DNA from 2 places in the Pseudonocardia charpentierae genome. Region 1 is predicted to be linked to the other one. Evidence: predicted binding sites of a transcription regulator. Region 1 holds the regulator's gene; the other holds the start of a gene.
What was found. The regulator LexA, encoded in region 1, represses DNA repair genes until DNA is damaged. The targets are predictions, from matches to a motif close to CGAACACGTGTTCG.

Region 1 (7,149 bases):
GCGAGCTCGATTCCACGTGGTGGGACGGAATCCGCACGACGCCGTGAGCGTTCAGGTGGGAGTATGCCTCTCACGATGACTGAACTTTCCCCATACCCGGTCGGCCCCGCGGACCGCAACCCGTCGGCCGGCGAGCTCGACCTCGAGGATCGCGGCTCACTGCGCCGCGTCCGGGGTCTCTCCACCGAGCTCGCCGACGTCACCGAGGTCGAGTACCGGCAGCTGCGCCTCGAGCGCGTCGTCCTCGTCGGTGTCTGGACCGAGGGCAGCGCCGAACAGGCGCAGGCGTCGCTGACCGAGCTGGCCCGCCTCGCCGAGACCGCCGGCTCGGAGGTGCTCGACGGACTGATCCAGCGCCGCAGCCGACCCGATCCCGCCACCTTCATCGGCTCGGGCAAGGTCACCGAGCTCGGCGACGCCGTGCGCGCCGCCGACGCGGACACCGTGATCTGCGACGGTGAGCTCTCGCCCGGCCAGCTGCGCCAGCTCGAGGACAAGCTCAAGGTCAAGGTGATCGACCGGACAGCCCTGATCCTCGACATCTTCGCGCAGCACGCCCGCTCGCGGGACGGCAAGGCGCAGGTCGAGCTCGCCCAGCTGTCGTACCTGCTCCCGCGCCTGCGCGGATGGGGCGAGGCCCTGTCGCGGCAGGTCGGCGGCCGCGCGGCCGGCGGCGTCGGGATCGGGGGTCGCGGCCCCGGTGAGACGAAGATCGAGCTGGACCGGCGGCGCATCCGCAACCGCATGTCCAAGCTGCGCCGCGACATCAAGGCGATGCGCCAGGTCCGCGAGACCCAGCGGGGCGAGCGCCGCCGCCACGACGTGCCGAGTGTCGCGATCGTCGGCTACACCAACGCCGGCAAGTCGAGCCTGCTGAACGCGCTCACGGGAGCCGGGGTCCTCGTCGAGGACGCACTGTTCGCGACCCTCGACCCGACGACCCGTCGCTCCGTCACCCCGGACGGGCGGGCGTACACGCTCACCGACACCGTCGGATTCGTGCGGCACCTGCCCCACCAGCTCGTCGAGGCGTTCCGCTCGACGCTGGAGGAGACGGCGGGCGCGGACCTGCTCGTGCACGTCGTCGACGCCTCGGACGCGCTCCCGGAGGACCAGATCAAGGCCGTCCGGCAGGTGCTCGTCGAGGTCGGCGAGGAGCACGGCGGCCGGATGCCGCAGGAGCTGCTGGTGGTCAACAAGTGCGACGCCGCGGGCGACCTCGCCCTCGCGCGTCTGCGCCACCTGCTGCCGGACGCCGTGTTCGTCTCCGCGCGCCGCGGCGACGGTGTCGAGCGCCTGCGCGCCCGCATCGCCGAGCTGCTGCCGCGGCCGGACCAGGACGTCGAGCTGCTGCTGCCCTACACCGAGGGCGCGCTGACGGCACGGGTGTACGCGGAGGGGCAGGTGCTCGCCGAGGAGCACACCCCGGACGGCACGCGGCTGCACGCCAGGGTCGGTGCCGAGCTGGCTGCGGCGGTGCTGCCGTACGCCTGCGTCGGCGACGCGGGCCGCAACGGGTCGGGCCCGGAGGGCTCGGGCAGCTGAGTCTTCCCGCCGCTCTCGTCGCGCTCGCGGTCGCGCTCGCTCCGGTGGCGGCGGTGCCTGCCGCTGCGTCCACCTCTGCGACGCGCTGCACCGTCGACGATCCGCGTCTGGTCGAGCTGTCCGGGCTGGCGGTGGTCGGCGACGGCATCTGGGCGATGGCGGACGGGGGCCGCCGGGTCGAGCTGCACCGGTTCGACCCCGGAACCTGCACGGTCGTCGAGAGCCGGACGGCGAAGGTCGACCCGTACGACGCCGAGGACCTCGCCGCGGGTCCCGACGGGTCGCTGTGGGTGGGCGACACCGGCGACAACGAGCAGCGCCGCAGCACGGTGGCCCTGATCGTCGTTCCGGCGCGGGGCGAGCCGGAGCTGCACCGTCTCACCTACCCCGACGGCCCGCACGACGCCGAGGCGCTGCTGGTCGACGCGCGCGGCGTGCCCACCGTGGTCACCAAGAGCGTCGGTACCGCCGGTATCTACCAGCCGGAGGGGCCGCTGGACGGTGTGGGCCCGACTCCGCTCGTGCACGTGGGCGACCTGGCGCTGCCGAGCTCCACCACGACGGGCGGCCCGATCGGCGGACTCGGCTCCCGGACGGTCACCGGTGGCGCGATGACGGCCGACGGCCGGGTCGTCGCGCTGCGGACGTACACCGACGCCTGGCTGTTCGCCGTCCCGGACGGCGGCACCGTCGCCGACGCGCTCCGCACCGCCCCGGTGCAGGTGCCGCTGCCCGACGAGCCGCAGGGCGAGGCGCTGGCATTCACCGCCGACGGCACGCTGCTGTCGGGTTCGGAGGCGCGCGGCGGCGTCGACGGGCAACTCCGGGCGGTGCCCGGGGCCGCCGCACTGACCGGAGCCGCGGCCGGGCGGAAGCCTGCGGCGGAACCCGCCGCGGCAGGATCTCCGGACGACGTTGCGGAGCCCGTGCCGGCATGGCGGACGGCGGCGATCGGCGCCGGTGCGCTGGTGGTGATCCTCGCCCTGCTCGCGCTGGTGATGGCCCGACACGGGGCCCGGCGGCGTTAAGGTTTCCGGGGAGGTGCCGTTGCCGATCGTCACGGGATACGAGGACACGCCGGCCGGCCACGACGCGCTGGTTCTCGGCGCCCAGCTGGCCCGGCTGACGGGTGTGCGCGCCGTCGTCGCCAGCGTGTACCCGGAGGACGGACGCGGCATCACCGCGGTGGCCCGCGACCCCCGATGGCGGGAGCGGACCGAGACGGTGGCGCGCGAACGGTTCGCCCGGGCGCGGGCCAAGATCGATGCTCACGGCTACGGCGAGGTCGAGCCCGAGTTCCGCTGGCTGGGCCCGGCGAACGCGCACACGGCGCTGGCCGACCACGCCGACAAGGTCGGGGCGGAGTTCCTCGTGGTCGGCTCGACGGGACACGGTCTCGCCGGCCGGTTGGCCCCCGGCGGTACGGTGCAGCGGCTGCTCCCGACCGCCACCTGTCCCGTCGCCGTGGCTCCGCGCGGTCACCGGCACTTCGCGACGGCGCGGATGACCGCGGTGTCCGTGGCCTACGACGGCTCGCCCGAAGCCGAGCGGGCAGCCGCGGTGGCCACCCGGCTCGCCCGCCGCAGCGGGGCCGCGCTGCGCTTCGTCGCCGTCGCCGAGACCCCCGAGCAACGCCCCGCAGCACAGACGGCGGCGCTGCGCGGCCTCGCCTGTGCCCCGGTGGACATCGACGCGCTCGCGGACGTGGTCGACGGGCCGATCGTGTCGACCCTGGCCAACCTGCCCGAGCGCACCGACCTCCTGGTGATCGGTGCACGCGGCTACCGCTTCATGCGCCGGATCCTGCTGGGCGGAGTGATCGGCGCGCTGGTCCGCGCGGCGCACTACCCGGTGGTGGTCGTACCGGGCTGACGGGGCCCAGAGTCGGCTCCGCTACAGCCGCCTCAGCACCGCCACCACCCGCCCGAGCACCGTGGCGTCGTCGCCCGGGATCGGGTCGTATGCGGAGTTCGCGGGCATCAGCCACGCGTGCCCGTCGCGGCGGCGCAGGGTCTTGACCGTCGCCTCACCGTCGATCATTGCGGCGACGATCTCGCCGTTCTCCGCGACCGGCTGCTGGCGCACCACCACCCAGTCGCCGTCGCGGATCGCGGCCTCGACCATCGAGTCGCCCCGGACGTTCAGCAGGAACAGCGTGCCCTCGCCGACGATCTCGCGGGGCAGCGGGAACACGCTCTGCACGGCCTGCTCGGCCAGGATCGGGCCGCCGGCGGCGATGTCGCCGAGCAGGGGCACGAAGGCCGGCTCCGGCCGCCGGGCGAGCGGGCCCGCCGCGCTGTCCACACCGACGTCGACGGCCACGCCGCTCGGAGTGCCGGCCTCGTCCGCGGCCGGGTCGTCCGGGCTGCGGACATCCACGGCGCGGGTGCGGTGCGGGTCGCGCCGCAGGTACCCCTTGCGCTCCAGCGTGCGCAGCTGATGGTGCACCGAGGAGGTGGACGTCAGGCCCACAGCGTCGCCGATCTCGCGCACGCTCGGCGGGTAGCCGAAGCGCTCCACCCAGTCGCGGATGACCTCCAGGACCTTGCGCTGCCGCGGTGTCAGGTTCACCGGGTCCGTGGGGGGATCCGGGAAGGCGCTGACCGTGCTGCCGCCACCACGCTCGCCGTCGCCGCGCCCGCCCGCCGGGGGGCTCTCGACGTCGGATCCTCCGACACCCCCGCCGCCCTCGTCGCGTGCCATCTACTCGCTCCTTCTGGTACCGCCGGTGCCCGTGCGTGTGCCGCAGGGCCATCGGCACTCGCGGAAACGGTAGCCGTGATCACCGACAGTTCCAAACACATGTTCGAACGACACGCGGACTTCTCTCGGTTTTGTCGGTGCCTGGTGGTACACACTTCGACAGCGCCTCTCGAACATCTGTTCTAGTAGGCGTACGCGAGCGGAGCGTGAGCAGCGGAGGCGACATGCGCGAGCGGGTGGAGCACGGAGAGGTCGGTCGAACGGGATCCGGGCAGGCGGCGGGGCGGCGGCCGGGCCGGTGGGCCGATCAGTGGGTGCGCAGGTGGGACGGCAGGCGGCCCGCTCCGGGGCCGCGGCCGGTGCGTCCGGCGGGGGCGCTGGTGCTGGTCCGTCCGCTCGAGGCCCCGCGGCCGGTCCGGGAGGCGGCTCCGGGTGCCGGGGTGGATCTCCGGCGCGCGAGGGCGTGGAGCGACGGCGTCCCGGGCGGCGCGTCCGGGCCGCGGCTGCTGGTCCGCCGGGCCCACCCGTCGGTCCGGGTGGGTGCGCGCTCGGTGTGGCGTCGTGCCGTCGCCGGGGTCGTCATGGTCGCGGCGTCGGCGGCGGTCGTCGTCGCGCTCGGCCTGCTCGCCCGGGTCGCCGAGCCCGCTCCGGCTCCTGCCGCCGTCCCTGTCGCCGTGCCCGCCCCGGTCGTCGTGACCGTGGAGCCCGGTGAGACGGTGTGGGACGTCGCCGCACGGGTCGCTCCCGGACGTCCGGGAGCGGAGGTGGCAGCCGTCGCCGAGCGGATCGTGGCCGACAACGCACTCCACTCGGTGCGTCCGGAGCCCGGTCAGGTGCTCCGGGTGGCCGGCGGCTGACGCTGTGCGCACGCCCACCACGAAGGGCGTGCCGCTCGTCCCACGATCCGGTCGATACGCCGATTGATGGCCGATCCGGCTTGGCCTACCCCTACATGTTGTGGTTACATCGCTGTTGTTCACCCAGTACTTGGGGATGCTCAAGCAGCAAGGGGTCGTCATGCGTTGCCCGTTCTGCCGGCACGGCGACAGCCGGGTCATCGACTCCCGCGAGGTGGACGACGGTCAGGCCATCCGCCGGAGGCGATCGTGCGCCGCCTGCGGACGCCGGTTCACCACCGTCGAAGAGGCGGTTCTGGCGGTCGTCAAGCGCAGCGGCGTCACCGAGCCGTTCAGCCGCGACAAGGTCGTCAGCGGGGTCCGGCGAGCCTGCCAGGGTCGCCCGGTCGACGAAGACGCGCTCGCGCAGCTCGCCCACCGGGTGGAGGAGGCCGTCCGCGCCGGTGGCGCGGCCGAGATCCCCAGCCACGAGGTGGGGCTGGCCATCCTCGGCCCGCTCCGCGAACTGGACGAAGTGGCCTACATGCGCTTCGCCAGCGTCTACCGCTCGTTCTCCTCCATCGAGGACTTCGAGAAGGAGATCGCCGATCTGCGACGGGCGGCCGCCCCGGCCGACGTCGCCACACCGGGCTGACGACACCGATCCCCGCTGCCTCGCCCGCACGTATTTCGCCGAGCCATACACCGACCGCGGCCCGCCGCCCCAGGGTGGAGCCGCAGGAGAGGGAGAGCATGACCGAGACCGCCGGGCCCCCCGCCGCCGCCCCGGGCCGCGGAAGGAAGACCGGTCGCACGGAGCGCAGGGGGCTGACCGTCGAGCGCGTGCACACCACTGCCGGGGTGCACCCGTACGACGAGGTCACCTGGCAGCGCCGCGACGTCGTGATGACGAACTGGCGCGACGGCACGGTGAACTTCGAGCAGCGCGGCGTCGAGTTCCCGGACTTCTGGTCGATCAACGCCACGAACATCGTCACCAGCAAGTACTTCCGCGGTGCCGTCGGCTCGCCGAAGCGCGAGTCCAGCCTCCGCCAGCTCATCGACCGCGTGGTGGCCGTCTACCACCGCTCGGGCCTCGAGCACGGCTACTTCGCCACCGACGACGACGCCGAGATCTTCGCCCACGAGCTGACGTGGATGCTGCTGCACCAGGTGTTCAGCTTCAACTCGCCCGTGTGGTTCAACGTCGGCACGACCTCGCCGCAGCAGGTCTCGGCCTGCTTCATCCTGTCGGTCGACGACACGATGGAGTCGATCCTCAACTGGTACCGGGAAGAGGGCCTGATCTTCAAGGGCGGTTCCGGCGCGGGGCTGAACCTCTCCCGGATCCGCTCCTCCAAGGAGCTCCTGTCCTCCGGTGGCACCGCCTCCGGCCCGGTGTCGTTCATGCGCGGTGCCGACGCCAGCGCCGGCACCATCAAGTCCGGTGGCGCCACGCGGCGGGCGGCCAAGATGGTCGTCCTCGACGTCGACCACCCGGACATCGAGGAGTTCGTGCAGACCAAGGCCAAGGAAGAGGCCAAGATCCGGGTGCTGCGCGACGCCGGGTTCGACATGGACCTCGGCGGCTCGGACATCGCCTCGGTGCAGTACCAGAACGCGAACAACTCGGTGCGCGTCACCGACGAGTTCATGCGTGCGGTCGAGTCGGGAAGCGAGTTCGGGCTGCGGGCCCGCATGACCGGTGAGGTCATCGACACGGTCGACGCCACGAAGCTGTTCCGGGGAATCGCCAAGGCGGCCTGGGAGTGTGCAGACCCGGGGATCCAGTACGACGGCACGATCAACGACTGGCACACGTGCCCGGAGTCGGGACGCATTTCCGCGTCCAATCCCTGCAGCGAGTACATGCACCTCGACAATTCGAGCTGCAACCTCGCGTCGCTCAACCTGCTCACGTTCCTCGGCGGCGACGGCCGGTTCGACGCGGCCCGGTTCCAGAAGTCCGTCGAGCTGATCATCACGGCGATGGACATCTCCATCTGCTTCGCCGACTTCCCGACGGAGCCGATCGCCGACACCACCCGCCGGTTCCGCCAGCTGG
Region 2 (7,149 bases), on a different contig from region 1:
CGCTGGCCATCCCGTTCTTCGCGGTCGACAACTACGAGGCCGACGACATCATCGCCACCCTCGCCACCCAGGCCGAGGCGCAGGGCTACCGGGTGCTCGTCACCACGGGCGACCGCGACGCGTTCCAGCTGATCAGCGACAACGTGACGGTGCTCTACCCGACACGCGGCGTCTCCGAGCTCGGCCGGATCGACCCGGACGCGGTGATGACCCGCTACGGGCTCACGCCCGCGCAGTACCCGGACTTCGCGGCGCTGCGCGGCGACCCCAGCGACAACCTGCCCAGCATCCCGGGCGTCGGCGAGAAGACGGCCGCCAAGTGGGTGCGTGAGTTCGGCTCGCTCGAGGCGCTCACGGACCGGGTGGACGAGGTGAAGGGCAAGGCGGGCGACGCCCTGCGCGCGAACCTCGCGCACGTGCTGCTGAACCGCCAGCTGACCGAGCTGATCCGCGACGTCCAACTCGAGGCGACCCCGGACGACCTCGTGGCCCGGCCGTGGGACCGCGAAGCCGTGCACCGGTTGTTCGACGAGCTCGAGTTCCGGGTGCTGCGCGAGCGCCTGTTCGCCACGCTCACCAGCGCCGAGCCGGAGGCGGAAGAGGGCTTCGACGTCGAGGGCGGCGCGCTCGAACCCGGCACCGTGCGGGCCTGGCTCGACGCGAACGCCCGCGACGGACGCCGGGTCGGGCTCTTCGTGCACGGGCAGCTGGGCACCTGGGCGGGCCGCGACGTCGAGGGGATCGCCTTGGCCGCCGGCGAGCCGTCGCTGGAGGCCCGCGCGGCCGGGGCGTCGGCCGGTGCCGCACAGGCGGCCTACCTCGACGTGCGCACGTTGCTGCCGGACGACGAGGCGGCGCTGGGGGAGTGGCTCGCCGACGAGTCCGTGCCCAAGGCCGCGCACGACGTCAAGGCGGCGCTGCACGGCCTGCGCGCCCGCGGCTGGGTGCTCCGGGGGCTGACCAGCGACACCGCGCTCGCGGCGTACCTGGCGCGGCCGGGGCAGCGCAGCTTCGACCTGGCCGACCTCGCGCTGCGCTACCTGCGCCGGGAGCTGCGGGCCGAGAGCGAGCCGGAGAACGGCCAGCTCTCGCTCCTGGGCGGGGAGGAGGAGGCCGACTCCGCGCGCGCCCAGGCCCAGGTCGTGTCGGCCTCCGCGGTGGCCGAGCTGGCCGACGCGCTGGACGCCGAGCTGGCCAAGCTGGGCGGCACGCGTCTCCTGGCCGAGCTGGAGCTGCCCCTCCTGCTCGTCCTCGCCGACCTCGAGACCGCGGGGATCGCGGTCGACCACGACGCCCTGTCGGCGCTCGAGGCCGAGTTCGCCGCCCAGGTCAAGCAGGCCGCCCAGGACGCGTACGGCGTGATCGGCAAGGAGATCAACCTCGGCTCGCCCAAGCAGCTGCAGGTCGTGCTGTTCGACGAGCTCAGCATGCCCAAGACCAAGCGCACCAAGACCGGCTACACCACGGACGCGGACGCGCTGCAGACCCTGTTCGAGCAGACCGGGCACGAGTTCCTGTCGCACCTGCTGGTGCACCGCGACGCGACCCGGCTCAAGGTCACCGTGGAGGGGCTGCTCAAGTCCGTCGCGGACGACGGCCGCATCCACACCACGTACAGCCAGACGATCGCCGCCACCGGGCGGCTGTCGTCGACGGAGCCGAACCTGCAGAACGTGCCGATCCGCACGGCGGCGGGGCGGCGGATCCGCGACACGTTCGTCGTCGGCCGTGATGCTGAAGGCTCCGCATACGCGGAGCTGATGACGGCCGACTACAGCCAGATCGAGATGCGCATCATGGCGCACCTCTCGGGCGACGCCGCGCTGATCGAGGCCTTCCGCAGCCACCACGACTTCCACGCCGAGACCGCCGCGCGGGTCTTCGGCGTCGACGCCGCCGAGGTCGGGCCCGAGCGGCGGGCGAAGATCAAGGCGATGAACTACGGCCTGGCGTACGGGCTCTCGGCGTTCGGGCTGAGCAATCAGCTGCGGATCTCCACCGAGGAGGCCCGCGGGCTGATGGACGACTACTTCCAGACGTTCGGCGGCGTGCGCGACTACCTCGGCGGTGTCGTCGACCAGGCCCGCAAGGACGGCTACACCGAGACGATCCTCGGCCGCCGCCGCTACCTGCCCGACCTCACCACCGACAACCGCCAGCGTCGCGAGATGGCCGAGCGGATGGCGCTCAACGCCCCGATCCAGGGCAGCGCGGCCGACATCATCAAGGTCGCGATGCTCAACGTGCACCGCGCGCTCACCGCCGAGGACCTGCGCAGCCGGATGCTCCTGCAGGTCCACGACGAGCTGGTGCTCGAGGTCGCGCACGGCGAGCGCGACGCCGTGGAGGCGCTGGTGCGCCGGGAGATGGGCGCCGCGTACGCGCTGTCGGTGCCGCTGGAGGTGTCGGTGGGCTACGGACGCAGCTGGGACCAGGCCGCGCACTGACGCGCCGAACCCGCTCGACACCGGCGCTCGGGACGGCCGACGATGCCCGGGTGCGGCCCCTCGCGTGGAACGACCCGCTGCCCGCCCGCCCCCGTCGGATCCTCGTTGCCGGAACGTCCGGTGCGGGGAAGACCACGGTCGCCGTCGCCCTCGCCGACCGGCTCGGGATTCCGCACACCGACATCGACGGGCTCTACCACGGCCCTGGGTGGGTGCCGCGGCCCGAGTTCGCCGACGACGTCGCCGCCCTCGTCGTGGGGGAGGAGTGGGTCACGGAGTGGCAGTACTCCGCGGTCCGCCCGCTCCTGCTCGCGCGCGCAGATCTGCTGGTCTGGCTCGACCTCACCCGCGCCGCGGTGATGCGCCAGATCGTGCCGCGCACGCTCAGCCGGCGGCTGCGCCGCGTCGAGCTGTGGAACGGCAACGTCGAACCGCCGCTGTGGACGATCCTGACCCGGCGCGACCACATCCTGCGCTGGGCCTGGCGCACCCACCCCAAGACCCCGGACCGTGTCCGGCAGGTGCTCGCCTCCGCCGATCCGCCGGCCGTGGTGCGGCTGCGCACCCGCCGCGAGATCCACGCCTGGCTCGACGGCCCCGTCGCCAGGCTCGCCGCCTCCCGCTGATCCGCACCCACCGACAACCGCGCGAGTCCGTTACGCCCCGGCGCGCGAACCACCCGCCGTGAACGCGCGAGTCGGCACGTTCGGGCGAGCGAATGTCACCTTCGGGGCACTTCGATCTTGCCCCGGATCACACATTCGCGCTGCCAAAGGTGCCGACTCGCGGAGGCTCAGGCCGGCACCGGGGCCGGGGCGGCGGTTCGAGGACGCGCAGCACGGCCGGCCCGCGGCGCAGCAGGCCGTCGTCCAGCGCCGCGCACCGCACCCCGCTGCGTCCACGGAGCGCGCGGAAGGCGCCCGGGCCGAGGACGACGTCCATCCAGCGACAGGGGTTCGCCGGTCGATGGGCCCGGAACCGGACCGGGCCGTCGCCGGAGTCGAGGCTGAACACGGCGCCGGTCCCGCCGCGGACGGCGGCGAGAGCGTCGACGGCGAAACCGCGCAGGACGATGTTGCGCCGCGTGAGCAGAGCGTCCGGAACCGAGGGCCACTCCAGTTCGGTGGCGACGGCCTCGAGGGCCTCGGCCGCGAACACCGTCACCGCGGCGTTGCGGTGCGCCGCGTGCCCGGCGTAGCGGTCGCCGACGATGCCGTGCCCGGCCAGGATCTCGATCCGCTCGCGGGCGTCGACCGTCGGGTCGCCCCGCGGGCCGTCGGCGGGCCGGCCCTCGTACGCGTGTACCGGCGAGGCCAGCAGTGCCACGATCTGCACCTCGACGATCACGCCGTCGACTGTAAGCGCTGCGCACCGGCGACACCGACGCCTGGCGACGCCGCTGCGGCGCGTCCCGGAAGTCACCGCCGCACCCACCGGTAGCCTCCCCGTCGAACGGCTGTTCGCTCGGCAGGACGGAGATCGCGGGTGCGGGTGCTCGGCGTCGACCCGGGACTGACCCGGTGCGGGCTTGGCGTGGTCGACGGCGGAGGAGCCCAGGGCGGCCGTGAGGTCCGCTTCGTCGCGGTCGACGTCGTCCGCACGCCGACCGACGCACCGCTGGCGACCCGCCTGCTCGGCGTCGGCGACGAGGTCGAGCGGTGGATCGCGGTGCACCGGCCGGACGTCGTCGCCGTCGAGCGCGTGTTCAGCCAGCACAACGTCCGCACGGTCATGGGCACCGCGCAGGCCAGCGGGGTGGTGGCGCTGCTCGCGGCCCGTGCCGGGCTGCCCGTCGCCTTCCACACCCCGAGCGAGGTGAAGGCCGCCGTCACCGGCGAGGGACGAGCAGGCAAGGAGCAGGTCGCGGCCATGGTGACGCGTCTGCTCGGGCTCGCCGAGGCGCCCCGCTCGGCCGACGCCGCCGACGCTCTCGCGCTGGCGATCTGCCACTGCTGGCGGGCCCCGATGCTGGACCGCATGGCCCAGGCCCGCGAGCGTTCGGCGGAGCTCGCCCGCCACCACCGGGCCCGGCTCGCCGCGGCGGCAGCGGAGGCGGCGGCGCGGCGCACCGCTCTCGGCGGCGGCGCACTGGGCGGTGCCGGCCGATGAGCCCGCGACAGCGCGCGGCGTCCCGGGCGGCGCTCGGGTCAGAACCTGCGCGCGACCCGGCAGGGCGCGCGACGTGGACCGACGGGAGATGGACCGCATGATCGCGGCCGTGCGCGGTGAGGTGCTGGAGATCGGGCTGGACCACGCCGTCGTCGAGGTGGGCGGGGCCGGGCTGGCGGTGCACGCCACACCCGCGACGCTCGCCGGGCTGCGGCGGGGGGAGCAGGCGCGGCTCGCGACATCGCTCATCGTCCGTGAAGACTCGCTGACGCTCTTCGGCTTCGCCGACGCCGAGGAACGCGACCTGTTCACGCTGCTGCAGACGGTCAGCGGTGTCGGCCCGAGGCTCGCACTGGCCACGCTCGCCGTGCTCGACCCGGACGCGCTGCGCCGCGCCCTGGCCGACGGCGACGCGACTGCGCTGACCCGCGTGCCGGGGATCGGCCGCAAGGGCGCCGAGCGGATGGTCCTGGAACTGCGCGACAAGGTCGTCGCCCCCGCGCCCGCCCCGAGCGCGCCCGCGTCGGCGAGCAGCGCGCGCGACCAGGTGGTGGAGGCCCTGCTCGGCCTGGGCTTTCCCGCTAAGGCGGCTGAGCAGGCGGTGGACGCCGTGCTGGCCGAGAACGGCGCCGCCTCCGCGTCGGCGGCGCTGCGGGCCGCGCTGAGCCACCTCGGGCACTCCCGGTGACCGAGCCCGTGACGGGCGCGGCCGCCCAGCCCGACGACCTCGACATCGAGGCCACGCTGCGGCCGCGCCGGCTCGCCGAGTTCGTGGGCCAGCCGCGGGTCCGCGAGCAGCTCGAACTGGTGCTCGAGGCGTCGCGGCGCCGTGGCGACCCGCCCGACCACATCCTGCTCTCCGGGCCGCCCGGGCTGGGCAAGACCAGCCTCGCGATGATCGTCGCCGTCGAGCTGGGCGCCGCCATCCGGCTCACCAGCGGCCCGGCCCTGGAGCGCGCGGGCGATCTCGCGGCCATGCTGTCGAACCTGGTGCCCGGCGACGTGCTGTTCATCGACGAGATCCACCGCATCGCGCGCCCCGCCGAGGAGATGCTCTACCTCGCGATGGAGGACTTCCGGGTCGACGTCGTGGTCGGCAAGGGCCCGGGAGCGACGAGCATCCCGCTCGACATCGCACCGTTCACCCTGGTCGGCGCCACCACCCGCTCGGGGGCGCTGACCGGCCCGCTGCGCGACCGGTTCGGCTTCACCGCGCACATGGAGTTCTACGAGCCCGCCGAGCTGGAGCGGGTGCTGCGCCGGGCGGCGCTGATCCTCGGGGTCGACCTGCGGCCCGACGGCGCCGAGGAGATCGCCGGCCGCTCCCGCGGCACGCCGCGCATCGCCAACCGGCTGCTGCGCCGCGTCCGCGACTTCGCCGAGGTCCGGGCGGACGGCGCCGTGACCCGCGAGGTGGCCCGGGCCGCGCTGACCGTCTACGACGTCGACGAGCTCGGCCTCGACCGCCTCGACCGCGCCGTGCTGAGCGCGCTCGTGCGCGGGTTCGGCGGCGGCCCGGTCGGGGTGTCGACGCTGGCTGTGGCGGTGGGCGAGGATCCCGGTACCGTCGAAGAGGTCTGCGAGCCGTTCCTGGTGCGGGCCGGAATGCTGGCGCGCACCCCACGGGGGCGGGTGGCGACGGCGGCGGCTTGGGCGCACCTCGGGGTGCCGGCGCCGCCCGACGTCCTCGGCACCCCGCCTGCTCTGTTCTGACGGGTCGGCTGGCAGACTCGCCCCACCGACACGCGGAAGACGACGGAGATCATGGAATCACTCGGCGGCCTGCTGTTCCCCCTGCTCATCCTCCTGCTGTTCATCCCGATCTTCCTGTCGGGGCGCAAGCAGCGCCGGCAGATGCAGGAGCAGCAGAAGCTCCAGTCGGCTCTGCAGATCGGTGACGTGGTCACCACCACCTCCGGGCTGCGCGGCACGGTGGTCGACGTCGCCTACGAGGACACCATCGACCTGGAGATCGCCGACGGCGTGGTCACCACCTGGCTGCGCGCCGCCGTGCGCGAGCGGGTGCTCGACTCCTCCGCGTCGGACGCCCCGACCTCGGAGATCCCTGCCTCGGACGACACGGTGTCCGACACCCCGCCGTCGGGCACGCCCGCCGTCGCCGCCGACCACCCCGCTCTGGACGGTTCGGTCGGCACCGGAGCGCGGGTGGACGCCGAGTCGGCGCCGACGGCCGACGCCCCGCGCGACGCGAACGGCACCTCCCGCGCGTAGCACCGCGCGCCCGTAGCACCGGCGGGCCCTCGACGGGCTCCGCAGATCCGGGACACGCAGATCCGGGACTGACGCAGGAAGAGAGACCGTGGCATCCACCCCCGGGCGCATCCGGCCCTGGCGTCACCTGGCGGCGTTCGCCGGGATCATCGTCGCGCTGTACGCGCTGGTGTTCTTCACCGGCGACAAGCCCACGCCCAAGCTCGGCATCGACCTGCAGGGCGGCACCCGGGTCACGCTCACGGCGCGCACGGAGTCGGGTGGCGAGCCGCCGCGCGAGCAGCTCCTGCAGGCGCAGACGATCATCGAGCAGCGCGTGAACGGGCTGGGTGTGAGCGGCGCCGAGGTCCTCCTCGACGGC

Region 2: the regulator LexA is predicted to act here: its motif matches at 3,897-3,910, upstream of ruvC (crossover junction endodeoxyribonuclease RuvC).

Annotation. Positions count from the first base shown of each region.
Region 1 is NZ_JAVREJ010000028.1:30,288-37,436, reverse strand. It holds gene dapF (diaminopimelate epimerase) at 1-47, shown strand, start outside; gene hflX (GTPase HflX) at 76-1,545, shown strand; gene RM445_RS27420 (SMP-30/gluconolactonase/LRE family protein) at 1,599-2,573, shown strand; gene RM445_RS27415 (universal stress protein) at 2,587-3,417, shown strand; gene lexA (transcriptional repressor LexA) at 3,439-4,248, opposite strand; gene RM445_RS27405 (LysM peptidoglycan-binding domain-containing protein) at 4,455-5,105, shown strand; gene nrdR (transcriptional regulator NrdR) at 5,266-5,739, shown strand; gene RM445_RS27395 (vitamin B12-dependent ribonucleotide reductase) at 5,838-7,149, shown strand, end outside.
Region 2 is NZ_JAVREJ010000040.1:19,417-26,565, forward strand. It holds gene polA (DNA polymerase I) at 1-2,447, shown strand, start outside; gene RM445_RS29755 (P-loop NTPase family protein) at 2,498-3,073, shown strand; gene RM445_RS29760 (MOSC domain-containing protein) at 3,201-3,794, opposite strand; gene ruvC (crossover junction endodeoxyribonuclease RuvC) at 3,933-4,556, shown strand; gene ruvA (Holliday junction branch migration protein RuvA) at 4,654-5,244, shown strand; gene ruvB (Holliday junction branch migration DNA helicase RuvB) at 5,241-6,269, shown strand; gene yajC (preprotein translocase subunit YajC) at 6,321-6,788, shown strand; partial or broken gene RM445_RS29785 (protein translocase subunit SecD) at 6,877-7,149, shown strand, end outside.